2 regions of the Mesorhizobium shangrilense genome follow, and region 2 is predicted to be linked to the other one. Evidence: riboswitches for the same ligand, from Rfam matches in the RefSeq annotation. Region 2 holds a riboswitch; the other holds the start of a gene.
The links. A riboswitch is a leader RNA that binds a small molecule or an ion and turns the genes downstream of it on or off. The one in region 2 is predicted to bind S-adenosylmethionine.
Positions count from the first base shown of each region.

Region 1: another riboswitch for S-adenosylmethionine. It lies ahead of ABVQ20_RS17260 (O-succinylhomoserine sulfhydrylase); the one in region 2 lies ahead of metX (homoserine O-acetyltransferase MetX).

Region 1 is NZ_JBEWSZ010000001.1:3,522,887-3,532,409, reverse strand. It holds gene ABVQ20_RS17285 (aspartate aminotransferase family protein) at 1-751, shown strand, start outside; gene argF (ornithine carbamoyltransferase) at 769-1,680, shown strand; gene ABVQ20_RS17275 (Hsp33 family molecular chaperone) at 1,759-2,793, shown strand; gene apaG (Co2+/Mg2+ efflux facilitator ApaG/CorD) at 2,945-3,337, opposite strand; gene ABVQ20_RS17265 (ceramide glucosyltransferase) at 3,564-4,715, shown strand; gene ABVQ20_RS17260 (O-succinylhomoserine sulfhydrylase) at 4,743-5,933, opposite strand; SAM riboswitch at 5,991-6,068, opposite strand; gene ABVQ20_RS17255 (2'-deoxycytidine 5'-triphosphate deaminase) at 6,147-7,241, shown strand; gene ABVQ20_RS17250 (hypothetical protein) at 7,257-7,709, opposite strand; gene araD1 (AraD1 family protein) at 7,736-8,728, opposite strand; gene mmsB (multiple monosaccharide ABC transporter permease) at 8,929-9,523, opposite strand, start outside.
Region 2 is NZ_JBEWSZ010000005.1:166,495-176,017, forward strand. It holds gene ABVQ20_RS33020 (ABC transporter ATP-binding protein/permease) at 1-972, shown strand, start outside; gene ABVQ20_RS33025 (glycosyltransferase family 2 protein) at 981-1,916, opposite strand; gene ABVQ20_RS33030 (DUF1330 domain-containing protein) at 2,277-2,597, shown strand; gene metW (methionine biosynthesis protein MetW) at 2,621-3,235, opposite strand; gene metX (homoserine O-acetyltransferase MetX) at 3,294-4,463, opposite strand; SAM riboswitch at 4,567-4,644, opposite strand; gene hisC (histidinol-phosphate transaminase) at 4,780-5,889, shown strand; gene ABVQ20_RS33050 (prephenate/arogenate dehydrogenase family protein) at 5,894-6,829, shown strand; gene ABVQ20_RS33055 (sugar kinase) at 6,826-7,758, opposite strand; gene ABVQ20_RS33060 (DUF2125 domain-containing protein) at 7,765-8,763, opposite strand; gene ABVQ20_RS33065 (gamma-glutamylcyclotransferase) at 8,898-9,419, shown strand.

The sequences.
Region 1 (9,523 bases), on a different contig from region 2:
CGGCCCAAAGGTCGATGGCTTCGACCAGGTCGGCTTTGATGACATCGACGCCGCCGAAAAGGCGATCACGCCGGAAACCGCCGCGATCCTGATCGAGCCTGTGCAAGGCGAGGGCGGTATTCGCCCGGTGCCGACGCAATCGCTGAAGCGGCTGCGGCAGCTCTGCGACCAGCACGGCCTGTTGTTGATCTACGACGAGGTCCAGTGTGGCATTGGCCGCACCGGAAAGCTGTTCGCGCATGAATGGTCAGGCGTCACGCCCGACATCATGGCGATCGCCAAGGGTATTGGCGGCGGCTTCCCGATGGGGGCCTGCCTTGCCACCGACGAGGCGGCCGTCGGCATGACCGCAGGCGTGCACGGCACCACTTTCGGCGGCAACCCGCTGGCCATGGCTGTCGGCAACGCCGTGCTGGACGTGGTGCTGGAAGACGGCTTCCTCGAGGATGTCCAGCGCAAGGCGCTGCTGATGAAGCAGGGATTGGCGGCCGTTGCCGACGAGTTTCCCGAGGTCATCGAGGGCATCAGGGGCACCGGGCTGATGCTTGGCCTCAAATGCGCGATGCCCAACACCAAGGTGAACATGGCGCTGCGCGATCACCACCTGCTGGCGGTTCCTGCCGGCGACAATGTCATTCGCCTGTTGCCGCCGCTCAACGTCACCGATGCCGAGATCCACGAAGCGCTCAACCGCATCCGCGCCGGCGCCAAGGGGCTGTCTGACGCCATCGCCGCGGCCGCCGCGAAGTAACCCCGGAACCATTCCTGATGTCACTTCGCCATTTCACCGATCTTTCCGCCGTTTCCGAAGGCGATCTGCGCTTCATGCTGGACGATGCGGTGGTGCGAAAGGCACGCCTCAAGTCCGGCGAGCGGACAAAGCCGCTCGAGGGCAAGGTTCTGGCCATGATCTTCGACAAGCCGTCGACGCGCACGCGCGTCTCCTTCGACGTCGGCATGCGCCAGCTTGGCGGGGAGACCATCATGCTGACCGGCACCGAGATGCAGCTCGGCCGCTCCGAAACCATCGCCGACACGGCCAAGGTGCTGTCGCGCTATGTCGATGCCATCATGATCCGCACCACATCGCATGAGCGCCTGATGGAGCTGACCGAGAATGCCACCATTCCGGTCATCAACGGGCTGACCGATGATACGCATCCATGCCAACTGATGGCCGATATCATGACCTTCGAGGAGCATCGCGGCCCTGTTGCAGGCAAGACCATTGCCTGGACCGGTGACGGCAACAATGTGCTGCACTCGTTGCTGGAAGCCTCGGCGCGGTTCCGCTTCAACCTCAACGTCGCCGTGCCGGAAGGCAGCGAGCCGGCGCAGAAGCATGTCGACTGGTCGAAGGCGCATGGCGGCAAGCTCTATTTCACCCGCTCGCCCGAGGAAGCTGTGGATCAGGCCGACTGTGTCGTCACCGACTGCTGGGTGTCGATGGGCCAGGAGCATCGCGCCCGCGGCCATAACGTGTTCTCACCCTACCAGGTCAATGCCAAGCTGATGGCCCATGCCAAGCCGGACGCGCTGTTCATGCACTGCCTGCCGGCGCATCGCGGCGAGGAGGTGACCGACGAAGTCATCGACGGTCCGCACTCGGTGGTGTTCGACGAGGCCGAGAACCGGCTCCACGCCCAGAAGGCCGTGCTCGCCTGGTGCCTGGGCGCTTGATCTCCGGAGGTGTGATGCCTATCTGCGGCGCATCACGCAAAACAAGCGCGTTTCGACGCATGCTCCCGACAGGGCGGCATGGCCGCGCCCTGGAGCATTGTCATGTTGGAAACCCATCAATTGTCTGAACATCAACCCAAGCTTGGTGAATTCGGCTACGCCGGCGACGATCATGTCGTGCCGTTCGAGGTCGGTCCGCTCGACGTGCGCGGTCGCACCGTCCAGCTCGGCCCGATGCTCGACGCCATTCTCAGCCGCCACGATTATCCCGAGCCGGTCGCCCGCCTGCTGGCGGAGGCCTGCGTGCTGACGGTGCTGCTCGGCACCTCGCTCAAATTCGAGGGCAAGTTCATCCTGCAGACCCGCACGGATGGGCCGGTCGACATGCTGGTGGCGGATTTTTCCACACCCTCGGCATTGCGGGCCTATGCGCGTTTCGATGCCGATCGGCTCGAGGCTCTGGTTGCGGCAGGCGAGACGTCCCAGCAGACGCTGCTCGGCAGTGGCGTGCTGGCGCTGACCATCGACCAGGGCGCGCACACACAGCGGTATCAGGGCATCGTCCAGCTCGATGGCGAAACGTTGGAAGACGCGGCACGCACCTATTTCCGCCAGTCGGAGCAGATCCCGACTGATCTGCGGCTCTCGGTGGCCAAGCTGTTGACGCCCGGCGTCGGCGGTGCGCGTGAGCAGTGGCGCGCCGGCGGTATCCTGGCGCAGTTCCTGCCGCAGTCGCCCGAGCGCATGCGCGTCCCGGACCTTCCGGGCGGTGACGGCGATCCGCGCGATGAAGGGCATGATCCCGTCGATAATTCTTGGCAGGAGCTGCTGGCCCTGCTTGGCACGATCGAGCCGACCGAGTTGATCGACCCGACCATCGGGGCCGAGCGGTTGCTTTACAGGCTGTTCCACGAGCATGGCGTCCGCGTCTTCGGCGGCGTCCCGGTCGACGACCAGTGCTCGTGCTCCAGGGACAAGATCCGCGGCATCCTCGAGGGTTTCTCGGCGCAGGAGATCAAGGACAGCACCGAGGATGGCGGCATCCATGTCGCCTGTGAATTCTGCTCGAAGCAGTATGACTTCGACCCAGCCGAATTCGCTCCGGCCCAGTGACGGAGCTTCCTTCTCGCCGTTTCACGGGGAGGTGAGGAGTGGTCCGCACAGCGAACGAAAAGCCAATTGCTTGGCTTTTCGAACGACGAACGCCCAAAGGGCGGATGAGGCGCAGCGCGAACTTTGGCGAATGGCCGCTCGGCCGACTGTCCTAATTCACCGTCCGCCTTGTCCCCGGCAGGTCGAGCGAGAAGGCGGGGATGGCGATATCGAAGGTCTCGCCGCGCCTGTTGCGCATGGTGTAGTGACCGACCATGATGCCGGACGGCGTCGAGAGCGGGCAGCCCGATGTGTATTGATAGCTGTCGCCCGGATTGAGCTCGGGCTGGTCGCCGACCACGCCGGCGCCGCTGACCTCCTCGACCCGGCCAGTGCCGTCCGTGATGCGCCAGTAGCGCGACATCAGCTGCACGAACTCATCCGACTGGTTGTCGATCGTGATTTGATAGCCCCAGACGTAACGGTTCTCCGAAGGCTCCGAGCGATCCTCCAGGTAGAACGGTCTGACCTGCACTTCGATGTTGCGCGTCACGGCGCTGTACATGGGCTACTCCAAAACAATCTGGGAACTTTCGGGCGCTCGCCTAGCCTGGTCAATGGCGCGCATCGGTTCTTGCCAGCCTTGAAGGGCAGGTGCCGACAAACAATGTCATTTAAGTGACACATGACAGTGATGGTGTGCTCGGGATTGTGCCGGGCGACTCAGACGCTCTGTCGAACTGTTGGAAACGGCCTCATATGGCCGGTTTTTCTGGAGTGACCAGATCTCGATGGAACTGACGCTCATCGCCGCCCCGCTTTCCGCTGCTCTCATCCTTACAAATCTCGCGAGCATTCTGCTCGCTTCGCTCCAGTTGAAGCGACGGAGCATCATCGCACCGCCCGCCGGCATTGCGCCGGCGGTCTCGATCGTCGTGCCGGCGCGTGGCGTCGAGCCTTTCACCGAAGAGACGCTGGAGCGCGCCTTCTCGCTCGACTGGCCGCGCTATGAACTTGTCTTCTGCGTCGCCCATGCCGACGATCCCGTGGTCAGGCTGATCAGGAGCGCCATCGCGCGCTTTCCGGCGGTGCCCGCCCGGCTGCTTTTCGGCGACGACCGCATCAGCGGCAACCCCAAGCTCAACAATTGCGTCAAGGGCTGGGAAGCGGCTCGCCACGACTGGGTCATCCTGGCCGATTCCAACGTGCTGATGCCCAGGGACTACATCCAGCACATGATGTCGGCATGGCGGCCGGACACCGGCCTTGTCTGCTCGACGCCGATCGGCTCGCGGCCGGACGGGTTCTGGGCCGAGGTCGAATGCGCCTTCCTCAACACGCTGCAGGCGCGCTGGCAGTATGCCGGCGAGGCGCTTGGCCTCGGCTTCGCCCAGGGCAAGAGCATGTTGTGGAACAAACCCCTCCTCGACGCCAATGGCGGCATCCGGGCGCTTGCGGCCGAGATCGCCGAGGACGCCGCCGCGACCAAACTGGTGAACGGACTTGGACTGCGCGTCAATCTGGTCGCGGCGCCCTTTGAGCAGCCGCTTGGCCGGCGCACGCTCGGTGAGATCTGGTCGCGCCAGGCCCGCTGGGCACGGCTGCGCCGCGTCACTTTCCCGCTGTTCTTCGCGCCTGAAATCCTGACAGGCGTGGCGGTGCCGCTTGTGCTTGCACTGGTTGCCGCGGCCGACGCCGGTTTCAGCCTGCCACTGACCGCCATCGCCGTGCTGACGGCCGCCTACCTTCCGGAATGCGCCCTGGCCTCCGCCAAGGGCTGGTACCTGTCGTGGCGCATGATCCCCGCCATGATGGCGCGGGATTGCATCCTGCCGGCGATGTGGGTGCGCGGCTGGCTCGGTGGCGCCGTCGACTGGCGCGGCAATGCCATGACCATCCGCACCAAGACGGCTGAACTGGAAGAGACGCCGTCGGGCGCGTAGGAGGATGCGGGTCGGTTGCCCGCCCTCCTATTTCGCCGATTTCACCGCCTGCGCGATATCCTCGAGCAGATCGTCGGTGTCCTCGAGGCCAACCGACAATCTGAGCGTACCTGGCCCGATGCCGAGTTCGGCGCGCGCCTCGTCGCTCAGGTTCTTGTGCGTCGTCGTCGCCGGATGGGTGATCAGGCTCTTGGAGTCGCCGAGATTGTTGGAGATCAGCACGATGTCGAGAGCGTTCTGCAAGGCGAAGGCCGCCTGCTTGCCGCCCTTGACGTCGAGACAGATCAGCGTCGAGCCGCCCGACATCTGCTTCCTGACGATATCAGCCTGCGGATGGTCGGCGCGGCCCGGATAGATGACGCGGGCGATCTGCGGCTGTTCGGCGAGGAAGTCTGCGATCTTGCCGGCGCTTTCCGTCTGCTGGCGCACGCGCAGCGGCAGCGTCTCCAGACCCTTCAGCAGCGTCCAGGCATTGAAGGGCGACAGGCTCGGGCCGGTGTGGCGGAAATAGTCGTGCAGGTTCTCGTCGATCCACTTCTTGTCCGACAGGATCACGCCGCCCAGGCAGCGGCCCTGGCCGTCTATGTGCTTGGTCGCCGAATAGACGACGATATGGGCACCGAGTTGCAGCGGTTTCTGCTGCAGGGGCGTGGCGAAGACATTGTCGACGACAAGCCGCGCGCCGATCGAATTGGCGAGCGAGGCGACAGCGGCGATGTCGACCACTTCCAGCGTCGGGTTGGTCGGGCTTTCCAGGAAGAACAGTTTTGTGTTGGACCTGACCGCCTTTTCCCAGTTGGCGATATCCGTGCCGTCGACCAGCGTCGCCTCGATGCCATAGCGAGGCGCCAGCGTCTCGACCACCCAGCGGCAGGAGCCAAACAGCGCGCGCGCCGCCACGATGTGATCACCGGCCTTGACGCTGCACAGAAGGGCAGCGGTCACCGCCGCCATGCCTGACGCCGTGGCGCGCGCGTCCTCGGCGCCTTCCAGCGCGCACATGCGCTTTTCGAACATGTCGACGGTCGGATTGGCGTAGCGCGAATAGATGAAGCCAGGTTCCTCGCCCTTGAAACGGGCTTCGGCGGCCTGCGCCGTTTCGTAGACATAGCCTTGGGTCAGGTAGATCGCCTCGGATGTCTCGCCGAAGCCGGAACGCAAGGTTCCGCTGTGCACGAGTGCGGTCTGAGGCTTCCAGTTGCGCTTCTTGGTGCTCATCGCTTTTGTTCCAGACACAAAAAAACCGGTCGCGAAAGTCGCAACCGGTCCATACGGCCTTGCGGCCCGACGGTCCTTTAGCGACTTGTTTAACGTGGCTGCAAGCCGACCGGCCAAATCACCACGGGATAACGACCCTTTAGACCCGCGCCACGCTTGCGTCAATTGCCGGCTTCATTAAGAGGTTTGTACCAGCGGCATAGGAGCATAGCCTTGCGGCAGACAGGCATTCTTCCCGATCAGGACATTTCGGCGCTGTTCCAGTCCGGCGCGCTGAAGTCGTCGCGCGCTTTGGATGCCGACCAGATCCAGCCGGCCAGCCTTGACCTCAGGCTCGGCGACAAGGCGTGGCGGGTGCGCGCCTCCTTCCTGCCCGGCCCCAACCACAAGGTCTCGGAAAAGCTCGACCGGCTGAAGCTGCATGAGATCAGCCTGGCCGAGGGCGCCGTGCTGGAAACCGGCTGCGTCTACATCGTGCCGCTGCTCGAAAGCCTGGCGCTTCCCGCCGACATTTCGGCATCGGCCAATCCAAAGAGCTCGACCGGGCGGCTCGACATCTTCACGCGCGTGATGACCGACCGAGGCCACGAGTTCGACAAGATCGCCGCCGGCTATAACGGCCCGCTCTATCTGGAGGTCAGTCCGCGCACCTTCCCGATCGTTGCGCGCACCGGTTCGCGGCTGTCGCAGATACGCTTCCGCACCGGCAACGCGCTGCTGTCGGAAGCCGAACTGCACGACCTGCACCGCGCCGAGATGCTGGTCGCCACCGAGCCGCCGAACATTTCCGGCGGCGGCATCGCACTGTCGATCGACCTCAACGGCGACAAGGACGGGCTGGTCGGCTATCGCGGCAAGCATCACACCGGCCTGGTCGACGTCGACAAGCGAGCCGCGCAGGATGTCGTCGATTTCTGGGAGCCGATCCACAAGAGCGGTGCCGGCGAGTTGGTGCTCGATCCCGACGAGTTCTACATCCTCGTCAGCCAGGAGGCGGTGCACGTGCCGCCGCTCTACGCAGCCGAGATGACGCCCTTCGATCCGCTGGTCGGCGAATTCCGCGTCCACTATGCCGGCTTCTTCGATCCGGGTTTCGGTCACTCGGCCGCCGGCGGCACCGGCAGCCGGGCGGTGCTGGAAGTGCGCAGCCACGAAGTGCCGTTCATCCTCGACCATGGCCAGATCGTCGGCCGGCTGGTCTACGAGCATATGCTGAAGCGGCCGCAGGCGCTCTACGGCACCGATCTAGGCTCAAACTACCAGGCCCAGGGCCTAAAACTGTCCAAGCATTTTCGCGCCGCGCGCTGAGGCTCGCTGGTTCTGTCAGTGGCGGAAGAGATATTCTTCCGCAGCGCCGAGGCAGGCATGGAAATGGCCGATAAAGAGTAGCTCTCGCACGGTCAGACGCTTCCTGCCCCAAAATCCCTTAGTCTGCTTCATTTCATCAAGCGGAGAGCTTGAGCCCGCACCCAATGGGAACAATTGCCTGTCGAGGCATCCAAGGACATGCGCTCTCGCGGAGTCGATGCCGCAAGCCTGGCCGCTGTCGTTCAGCTCGTCGGTGCGCAGCGCGGATGTCATGCGATCCGCATTGCGCATGAGAAAGTTCACCTGCGTATTTGAATATCCGGTGGCCAGAAGGCGGCTCGATATTGCCGATCGGGCTTCACGGTAAGTTTTTGGACTGCATTTTCCGGAAGCGTAAGCGGTCGAGGAGGAACAGGCGAGCGCCAGCACTATCCCTGTGAACGCGAGGCTCGGTCGGATGCGTTTCATGCCTTCCTCAAAATCTCGGTCCTGTCCTACAGCGCCTTCACCGCGACCTTCACCGGCTTTTCGATCTCGAGCGGATTGCGCAGCGGAAGGCCGAAATCTCCGGCCTCGATCTCGAAGACATCGCCGGCCGCGGTGGTGATGCCGTCGGCGAAGGACAGCGTCGCCGTCCCGAACATGTGCACATGCACGTCGCCCGGCTGGCGGAAGGCCGAATATTTGAAGTGATGGTGCTCGAGATTGGCGATGGTGTGCGACATGTTTGCTTCGCCGGACAGGAATGGCTTTTCCCAAAGCACCGCGCCATCGCGGTAGATGCGTGAGGCGCCCCTGATGTCGGCAGGAAGGTCGCCGATCAGGATCTCCGGCCCGAAGGATGCGTTGCGGAGCTTGGAATGGGCGAGGAACAGATAGTTCACGCGCTCGGTCACATGGTCTGAGAATTCGTTCGACAGCGTGAAGCCGACGCGGAAGGGAGCGCCGTCGTCGCCGATGACGTAGATGCCGGCCACTTCAGGCTCTTCGCCGGCGTCCTTGGCGAAGGCGGGTGACATCAACGCAGCCCCTGGCGCCACGGCCATCGTGCCATTGCCCTTGTAGAACCATTCCGGCTGCACGCCGACCTGGCCTTTGGCGGGCTTGCCGCCCTCCAGCCCCATGCGAAACATCTTCATGGAATCGGTCAGCTGTTCCTCGCCGTCGGTGCTGAGCTTCTTGTGCATGGAATCGCGGGTTGCCGCCGAGCCGAGATGCGTCAGCCCTGTTCCGGTCAGGTGCAGATGCGCCGGGTCCGGGTGGTTGATCGGCGACAGCAGCCGTCCCTTCTTGTAGGCGGCGTCGAGATCGACTGTCTCGCCAAGTCCCTTGCGCTCGATCAGCGCGGCAAGGCCGACGCCGGTACGGGCAGCCTCCATGGCCAGCGAATAGACGCTGCGGGCGCCGTTGATGATCCGGGCCTTGCCGCCGCTGCGGGCAACGACACGAATGGTCTCGGCGTCGTCGAGAATCTGCGAGATCAGCATGATCAATCCTCTCTCATGTGTCTTGGCCTGGTTGCCTCTTGGCAAACCTTGACCTGCGCGGCCCGGAACTTGTCCACGCCACGGGTTAAATTCTCTGTCCGGATTGCGCTCGCGGGGCTTGGTCCCTCAGGGGATTTTTGGGCCGGCATGTCGCCGGCGTGCCGCGATGTGACCCGTATGCCTTCCTGCTTCCTTGGGCCTCAGCCCTTGTTCTTGTTGTAGACGTCGAAGATCACGGCGCCGAGCAGCACCAGGCCTTTGACCACCTGCTGCCAGTCGACATTGACGCCCATGATCGACATGCCGTTGTTCATCACGCCCATGATGAAGCCGCCGACCACGGCGCCGATGACCTGGCCGACGCCGCCCATCGCCGAGGCGCCGCCGATGAACACGGCAGCGATGACGTCGAGCTCTGAGCCCAGACCCGCCGCCGGCACGGCCTGGCCGAGGCGCGCCGCGATGATCAGGCCGCCGAGCGCCGACAGCACGCCCATATTGATGAACACCAGCAGCGTCAGCCGCTCGGTGTTGATGCCCGACAGCTGCGCCGCCTTGGGGTTGCCGCCCATCGCGTAGATGCGGCGGCCGATGGTCATACGCTTGGTGACGAAGACGAACAGCGAGATCAGCACGCCCATGACGAGCAGCACCACCGGCAGGCCCCTGTAGCTGGCGAACTCATAGACCAGGAACAGCGCCAGCGCGCTGGCGACCAGCGTCTTGATGACGAACAGGGGGAAGGGTTCGGCCTCATAGCCATGGCGCTCGCGCTTGCGCCGGGTGCGGAGCCCG
Region 2 (9,523 bases):
CTTTCCTGGGTGACCGACACCTATGGCTGGATCACGGTTGTTGCACCCATCCTGGTCGCTTCGCCGGTCTATTTCGCCGGAGATATCAGCTTCGGCGGGCTGATGATGGCGGTTGGCGCCTTCAACCAGGTCCATTCCTCGTTGCGCTGGTTCGTCAACAACATCGGCAGCATCGCCGATTGGCGCGCCACGCTGATGCGCGTCGCCGATTTCCGCATCGCGCTTGATGAGACGGATGTGCTCCACGACAAGGAAAGGCGCATCGAGTTCGGTGAGAACAAGAACGGCAGCCTGACTTTCGAGAAGCTTCTCGTGGCTTCGCGGGAAGGGTGCACCAAGCTCGCCGACCAGCATGTCGAAATCCGTGCTGGCGAACGCGTCATGATCACCGGCGAGCCGGGCGCCGGCAAGACGCTGTTCTTTCGCGCCATAGCCGGGCTGTGGCCGTGGGGAAGCGGGCGGATCGGCATGCCTGAGGGAGAAACCCTCATATTCGTGCCGCGCGTTCCTTATTTCCCTGCCGGTACGTTGCGCGAGGTCCTCGATCATCCGACCGGAGCCGCGCCGGCGAGTGATGCCGACATCTCGGCGGTGCTTGCCGAGGTCGGCCTTCAACGGCTGTCGTCATCGCTCGACCGCGCCGGGCGCTGGGACCATGAGCTGGGCGACGACGAACAGCGCTCGCTGGCCTTCGCCAGGCTCGCCTTGCGGCAGCCGAAATGGGTGATTATCGACGAGGCGATGGATGCGTTCGACGGACCCTCCCTGCGGCGCGTGCTGGCGATGCTGGAGAAGCGTTTGCCGGATGCCGCGATCCTCAACATCGGTCGTGGCCAGCACAACAACCAGTTCTTCCCGCGTGCGCTGACCATCGCGAAAGATGCCGGGTCGCCAGCGCTGAAGCCTGTCCGCGTCAGGGCAGGCGCCATCGAACCGCCGCCTCGCATCGCGTCTGTCCGTCGCAAGAAATAGCGGAAGCCTCAGGCCGGCCGCGCGCCAAACCTGGCGCGGAGCTCTTCGGAAAAATTGCGTCGCCAACGCCGGCCACAGACATAGCCGCGCAGCAATTCCGGCAGCGAATAGCCGAGGTCTTTCGATGACCGGTTGGCCATATAGCCTGCAAATGCCTGCGGAAGCCTACCCTTGATGATATCGGCGATGATCTGGCGTGCGATCATGTAGGGTGGAATGTCGGGGTAAGCGTGGGCGATGTGCGGATGTTTGCACATCAGGTTCGCATAGGCCGCAACATAGCCATCGCGACGACCCGAAATCGAATTCTCCGAATTGTACTTGGTCCAGTCGACATGTTCGGACAGATGCGCGCCATGGCGGCGGGCAAAACGCAACAGCAACTCCCGATCCTGCATTCGGGCGACATCGCTGTCATAGCCGCCGATGGCCAGCAAAGCGTCGCGCCGCGCTGTTATCGCCGATCCGGCAATGAAGATCGTCTGCGCGACCAGCGCTCTTTCCAGCATCTTGGGAGGAAGGAATGCATCGTGGTTGATGCAGTTGGAGGCGCGGCCGCCTTTGAGGGACACGAACGAGCTGATTAGGACTTCGAGCGCCGGGTTTTGGTCGAACCGAGCCAAGGTTCGTTCAATCCGATCTGGCAGATAGACGTCATCTGAATCAAGGAAGGTCACGATGGGCGTCCGTGCCCTCTCGATGCCCGCATTCCTGGCGGCGTTGGCGCCTCGCCATTTCGCGCCGACATAGATCAGGCGCGGATCGTTTATGCGGGCCAGCGCTGCTTCCGTCCCGTCGGTCGAGCCGTCGTCGACAACAATGTGCTCGAACCGGGTAGCGCTTTGGGAGAGTACGCTCTCCACCGCACGCAGGACCTTGTCGCGACGGTTGTGGGTTGGCGTAACAACGGTGATGAGAGGCGCGGCGTCCGCTTTTCTGGACATGCCGCCGCTACGCCCCCTGCCGCGCCAGAATCGAAGAAATCCGCTGTCTGCCCATCATGCCCCGCCCCCAGGATCACGTATCGACGATACCGTTATCAGGCTACGAAGCGAATGCACCCGTGTCACCCAACGTATATCGGATATATACTTGTGGATTGCCGATTTCCCAGGCTTTGCGCCCAAATGGCCACACAAAGGCCGATCGAAGCGGGACGGCCTCCTTTTCCGACAGGCCGGCGTCCATCGTCGCTGTCAACATAATATCCCGATTACCTGTCAAGTAATCGACCGGTGCATGGTGGTTCGGCAGATTGCTCCATGAGGCCGGCGATACGGCTTCGATACATCACGGAGCCAATCATGACAGCTTACGCCGTTGCCCATATGCGCCAGGTCTCGCCGGGGCCGCGGATCGTCGAATATCTGCAGAAGATCGATGCCACGCTCGAACCCTTCGGCGGTCGCTTTATCGTCCATGGCGGCGACGTCGAAGTGGTCGAAAACAGTTGGCCGGGGCATCTGATCGTCATCGAATTTCCCGACCGGGATCATGTGCGCGGATGGTATCATTCGCCCGCCTACCAGGAGATCCTGGCGCTGCGCACAGGCAACTCCCAGTCAGACGTTGTCTTCGCCGATGGCGTTAGCCATCCGCACAAGGCGACGGACGTCCTTGGGTAGACGCGGGGCCGACAGCAGGCCGTTTATCGCCTCAGCAAAAACACCGCCTGCTGGCCGAAGAAATTCCAGAACCACCACGGCATCGATAGGCCGATCTTCTGGCCGTTGGCGTCGAGTGCGGTCGCCTTTTCCACGGTGGCGCCGAGCTCGTCGCACAGATTGACGAAATCGCGGATGGTGCAGAAGTGGATGTTGGGCGTGTCGTACCAGGAGTAGGGCAGGTCCTTGGTCACCGGCATGCGGCCCTGGACGAACAGCGACAGGCGCACCCGCCAATGGCCGAAATTGGGGAAGGAGACGATGGCGCGCTCGCCGATCCGGAGCAATTCGTCGAGAACCAGCTTCGGATTGCGGGTTGCCTGCAGCGTCTGTGACAGCACGACGAAATCAAAGCCCTTGTCGGGATAGAATTCCAGGTCCTTGTCGGCGTCACCCTGGATGACCGACAGGCCGCGCGCCACGCATTCGTTGACGCCGCGCTGCGACAGTTCCAGGCCGCGACCATCGACCTGCTTGGTGTCCTGCAGCAGTTCCAGCAGCGACCCGTCGCCGGAGCCGACGTCGAGCACCCGCGACTGCGAGGGGATGAGGTTGGCGACGACCTCGAGGTCGACGCGCTGCGTGTCGTTGACGCTCATGGCTTACCTTCTCTCTTGGCGCATGATCCCTGTCGGGAAAGCCTGAAACTTTCCCGGGTCATGCGCCCAGCCCCCTGGCGCGCGCAGCCGAGCCGATGAAGCCGTTGATGGCGGCGAAGAGTTCCGGCTCGTCGAGCAGGAAGGCGTCGTGGCCCCGGTCGGTTTCGATCTCGACGAAGGAGACGGAGGCGCCGGCGGCGTTGAGCGCATGGACGATCGATCGGCTCTCCTCGGTCGGAAACAGCCAGTCACTGGTGAACGAGACAAGACAGAAGCGGGTTTTCGTGCCGGCAAAGGCATCGGCCAGCCTGCCGCCATGGTCGGCGGCGAGGTCGAAATAGTCCATGGCCCGCGTCATGTAGAGGTAGGAATTGGCGTCGAAGCGGTCGACGAAGGTCATGCCCTGGTGGCGCAGATAGCTTTCGATCTGGAAGTCGGCGTCGAAGCCGAAAGTGAGCGCATCGCGGTCCTGCAGATTGCGGCCGAACTTCCGGTGCAGGGCGGCTTCCGACAGATAGGTGATGTGGGCGGCCATGCGCGCCACGGCCAGGCCCTTTTCCGGTCGCTTGCCATAGTCGAAATATTTGCCGCCGTGCCATTCCGGATCGGCCATCACGGCCTGCCTGCCGACCTCGTGGAAGGCGATGTTCTGTGACGAATGCCGCGCGCCAGTGGCGATCGGCAGCGCTGAGAAAACCCGCTCCGGATAGCTCGATGCCCATTCCAGCACCTGCATGCCGCCCATCGAGCCGCCGAGCACGCAAAACAGTTTTTCGATGCCGAAATGGTCGACCAGCATCAGCTGCGCGCGCACCATGTCAGGGATGGTGATGATCGGCAGGTCGAGCCCGTAGGGCTTGCCGGTGGCCGGGTTGGTCGAGGCCGGTCCGGTGGAGCCGAGGCAGCCGCCGATGACGTTGGAGCAGATGATGAAGAAGCGATTGGTGTCGATGATCTTGCCGGGGCCGATCAGGACCTCCCACCAGCCGGGCTTGCCTGTCACCGGATTGGTGTTGGCGACATGCTGGTCGCCGGTCAGCGCATGGCAGACGAGAATGGCGTTGGAGCGGGCGTCGTTGAGCGTACCGTAGGTCTGGTAGGCTATCTGGAACGGCGACAGCACGCTGCCGGCGTCGAGCTTGAGCGGCTTGTCCGGGCCGAAGCGCAACACCGGGCTTGACGGCTGGTCGGCCTCGTTGTTGGTTTTTCCAGCGCGCAGAACGGCCATCGCATCCATCTCACACTTTGAATCCACATCGGCTTTTCTGGGCCGATGCAGTGTCCGGCCGGCGCGGACAACAAAAAACCGGCATTGCCGTCGCAAAGCCGGTTACAGGATGCAAACGGCCCTTTAGCAAGTTGTTTAACGTGGCTGCAAGCCGACCGGCCAAATCACCACGGAATCTCATTGCCCTTCTAGAACTCGCCCGCCTTGCCGTCAATGCCGGGCCGCTGGCACCACTGCCACCTCTCGACATTGCGGGCCATGGCTTGTATTTCCGCTGCGGCTTCCAGTCGGAAGCGTTCTCGACGGATTTTGTAACATGAGCCAGACACCGGATCAGGCACGTCCAACGCCTCGCGCGGGAATCATGGATATCGAGGCCTATGTGCCCGGCAAGAGTGCCGCGCCGGCCGGCGTCGCCAAGGTCTTCAAGCTGTCGTCGAACGAGAATCCGCTCGGCCCCTCGCCGAAGGCGATCGAGGCCGCGCGCGAGATTGCCGGGAAGCTCGACATCTACCCGGACGGCACCGCCAGGCGGCTCCGCGAAGCGATAGCCGAAGTGCATGGCCTCAACGCGCAGAACATCATCTGCTCCAACGGTTCCGACGAGATCCTGGGCCTGCTGGCGCAGACCTATCTCGCGCCGGGCGACGAAGCTATCTTCACCGAACACGCCTTCATGGTCTACAAGATCTACGTCCAGTCGGCCGGTGCGAAGCCGGTCGCGGTCAAGGAGACCGACGAACGGGCCGACATAGACGCGATCCTGGCTGCTGTCACGCCACGCACAAAGATCGTGTTTCTCGCCAATCCCAACAATCCGACCGGCACCTATGTGCCGTTCCAGGAGGTGCGCCGCCTGCATGCCGGCCTGCCCAGGCATGTGCTGCTGGTACTGGACGCCGCCTATGCCGAATATGTCCGCCGCAACGACTATGAGGCCGGCATCGAGCTGGTCGGTGGCGCCGAGAACGTGGTGATGACGCGTACTTTCTCCAAGATCGGACTGGGCGGCGCGCGGATCGGCTGGATGTATGCGCCGATGCACATCGTCGACGCCATCAATCGCGTTCGCGGGCCTTTCAATGTCAATGCGACGGCGATCGAGGCCGGCATCGCAGCGATCCGCGACCGCGCCCATGTCGAACGCAGCGTGGCGCACAACGAGACCTGGCTGGCCTGGCTAAGCGAGGAACTGACGAAGCTTGGGCTGCGGGTGACTCCCAGCGTCGGCAATTTCATCCTCATTCATTTTCCCGATGACCAGAAGCATTCGGCAGCGTTGGCGGACGATTATCTGACCGCGCGCGGCTATATCTTGCGGCGCGTTTCCGGCTACGGCTTTCCCAACGCGCTGCGCATGACCGTCGGCACCGAAGAGGCCAATCGCGGCGTTGTCACCGCTCTCACGACATTCCTGAAAAGCTAGAAAAATGACATCACCGATGTTTGAAAAGATAGCTCTGGTCGGCATCGGCCTGATCGGCTCGTCGCTGGCGCGGGTCATCCGCCGCGAGGGCCTTGCCCGTCATGTCGCCATTTCCACGCGCAGTGCCGCGACGCTGGCGCGGGCGGAAGAACTCGGGCTGGGTGATTCCTACACCACGGATGCAAGGGAAGCGGTAGTTGATGCCGACCTGATCATCGTCTCGGTACCGGTCGGATCGTCTGGCGCGGTGGCTGAGGAAATCGCACCGGCGCTGAAGCCCGGCGCCATTCTCACCGATGTTGGCTCGACCAAGGCGTCGGTTATCGCGCAGATGCAGCCGTATGTGCCTGCCGGTGTGCATTTCATCCCGGGGCATCCGCTGGCGGGTACGGAAAAATCAGGCCCTGACGCCGGCTTCGCCGATCTTTTCGACAATCGCTGGTGCATCTTCACGCCGCTGCCCGGCACCGATCCGGAAGCGCTCGAACGGCTGTCGGAGTTCTGGCGCCGCTGCGGCTCCAACATCGACACGATGGACCCCCAGCACCACGACATGACGCTGGCCATCGTCTCGCACCTGCCGCATATCATCGCCTACAATATCGTCGGCACGGCTGACGATCTGGAGTCGGTGACCAAGTCCGAAGTCATCAAATACTCGGCTTCCGGTTTCCGTGACTTCACCCGTCTCGCTGCCTCGGATCCGACGATGTGGCGCGACGTCTGCCTGCACAACAAGGACGCCATCCTCGAAATGCTGGCGCGGTTCTCGGAAGACCTGGCTTCGCTGCAGCGGGCGATCCGCTGGGGCGACGGCGAGAAGCTGTTCGACCTGTTCACGCGCACCCGTGCGATACGCCGGTCGATCATCGATGCGGGCCAGGACATCGACGTCCCCGATTTCGGCCGCCAGGCGGTCGAACACCCAGCCAAGAGCTAGGCCTGTCCAGCAGGCCAATGCGCGTCGACCATCGCCAGCGTCTCGGCCCTGTCCGGTGCGCCCAGCCTGCCGCCGAAACGCAGGCATTTGAGCGCGGCGGCGGCGCTGGCGAAACGCAATGCCTGCTCGACCGGCATGGCTTCCGCCAGCCCGACGGCAAAGGCGCCGTGAAACACGTCACCGGCTGCCAGCGTGTCCACGGCCTTGATCCGTGGCGCCGCTACATGGCGGGATGAGCCTGCCGTCCGATCAAACCACCAGGTTCCTGCCGAGCCGCCAGTGACCGCGACGAAGGCGTCGGTGCGGGACGCCAGGTCGGTGCAGGTAGTCTCCAGATCCAGTGCCTGACCGCAGATGATGCGGGCGGCCGGTTCGGAGGCGACGATGTGGGAAGCCAGCGGCAACAGCCGCTCCAGCACCGCGAGTGGCGCGGTATCGGCATCGAGGATCGCCGGCCGACTGATGGCGTGCGCCGCCTTCAAGGCAAGTGCCGCCGCACCCGGCCAACGGACGTCGACCAGTACCGCATCGAACGCCGTGAGATCGGCGGCCGGCAACGCTTCGGGGTCGGCCTGGGCCCGGCTGTCGTAGAAGGGCACGATGATGCGCTCGCCATGGGCGTCGACCAGGATCGAGGCCAGTGCCGAACGGGCGCCACTGACGCGCCGGACGAAACCGCAGTCGACACCCTCCGCCTCGATCCCGGCGATCAGCTGATCGCCGACCGAATCGTCACCCGCGCTTGCCCAGAGCGATACCTGAGCACCCAGCCGGCGCGCGGCGCATGCCGCGCTCGTGGCCATGCCGGAGGCGATCTGGACGCCGTCTGACGCGATGAATTTCCCCTGATGCGTGGGAAGCTGGTCCACCCGAAGGATGGTGTCGAGCGTCAGGGCGCCGACGCTGAGGAGCTTGACCGGCTTCTTCATGGCCGCCTACTGGACCGGCTTGATCCTGCCCAACGGGATGAAGCCGATCGAAGCCTTGCTCTTGACGATCTTCAGCGGCAATGACGGCTCGTTGCCGAGCATTGCCAACCCGGCAAAGCCTTGCTCGATCTGGCTCTTCTGCTCGGGAATGGCAGTGCCGAGGATCGCCGCCACGGCCTTGGGATCCTTGAGCCAGATCGTCAGGTCGGCGTCGATCAGGCCTTCGGCGTCCACCGACACCGTCCCGGCAACAGAGATGTGCGCCGTCCCCGATGACAAGCCGAGCTGGGCGATGTAGATCGACTGGCCGCGAAGGCTCTTCGCCTCGGTTTCGAGCAGGGTCAGGCCGTTCTTCAGCGTCACGTCGCCACTGCCGTCGAGTGCCGGCAGCACGCGTCCGCCAATTGCGTTGGCGTCGATCTCCAGGTCGGTGAAACTTCCCACATAGTTGACGTCCGTTCCGTTCGGACGCAGCTGTCCCGTTGCCGTGCGTGCGTAGAACAGCTCGACCGGGTCGGTGTCATCCGTCGGGTCGGTCTGGCCAGACAGGCCATTGGCCTCCAGCGTGATGTGCCGGGGCAAGGGCCAGGACAGTTTTGCCTTTGCCTGCAGGGTCTCCCAGTCGATCCACAGCGGCAGCATTCCCGGGATGGAGGTTCTCAGCGGCCCGCGCAGGTCGGCGACGGGTGACAGGGGTTGGGTGATCTGCGCGACGGCACTGAAGGTGCCGGCGGAGGCCGCGATGTTCCTAGCGTCGTCCTGATAGCCAAGGGTGTCGCAGGAAATGACGAAGCTGAGCGGGTAACCACTCACCGCGAGATTGCTGCACCCCGCCACGATGCCCTGGCTCTTCAGTGTCTCGACCGCCGTGTCGGCTTCGCTCTGGACCTTGTTCGCCAGATAGAACCACCCGGCGCTGTAGATGGCGAACAGCACGACAATGAAGGCGACGAGCCACCAGAGGCGGCGGCTGCGGTTCGGCTGAAGCTCGTCACTTGACGTCATGCTGCGGCTCTCGTTAACGCATGGGGTGTTGTCGACGAGGGAGACTCGTTTCCAACGACAATAGGTAGGGACGGACTTAAAAAACACCGGCTTCGGTGCGGTGCCATCACTCTTTTGCATTCAGGCTCGGCGATATGGGCGATTTTTGGGTTTTTGGCTACGGCTCGCTGATATGGCGGCCGGGTTTCGCGCATGTCGAGACGCAGCGGGCGCGCCTGCATGGCTATCGCCGGTCGCTCTGCGTCTACTCCTTCGTGCATCGCGGCACGCGCGAGCGGCCGGGCCTGGTGCTCGGCCTCGACCGTGGCGGTTCCTGCGTCGGGCTGGCATTCCGCGTCCCCGGCGATCTGCGCGACGAGGTCATTGCCTATCTGCGCGATCGCGAGCTGGTCACCAGCGTCTATCTCGAGCGCACGCTCAAGGTTCGCCTCGACAACGGTGCGATGGTCGAGGCCGTGGCCTACATTGTCGACCGCGACCATGAGCAATATGCCGGCGGGCTCGATGCAGCTCATGCGGCATCCGTCGTGCGCGGCGCTGTCGGCCAGTCCGGAAACAACGAGGACTACGTGCTCAGCACGCTGAAACACCTTGAAGCGCTGGGCATTCGCGACCATTGGCTGGAGGAGGTGGCTGGACGGATGACACCAGCCTGAGGCTTGTGCCAGCCGGCCGGAAAAGACAACCAGCCCTTTGACCTCGCCGCTTCAGGACCTAGGTTAGTGCGAGCCTCAAAATCAGCGGGCGCCCGCGCCCATCA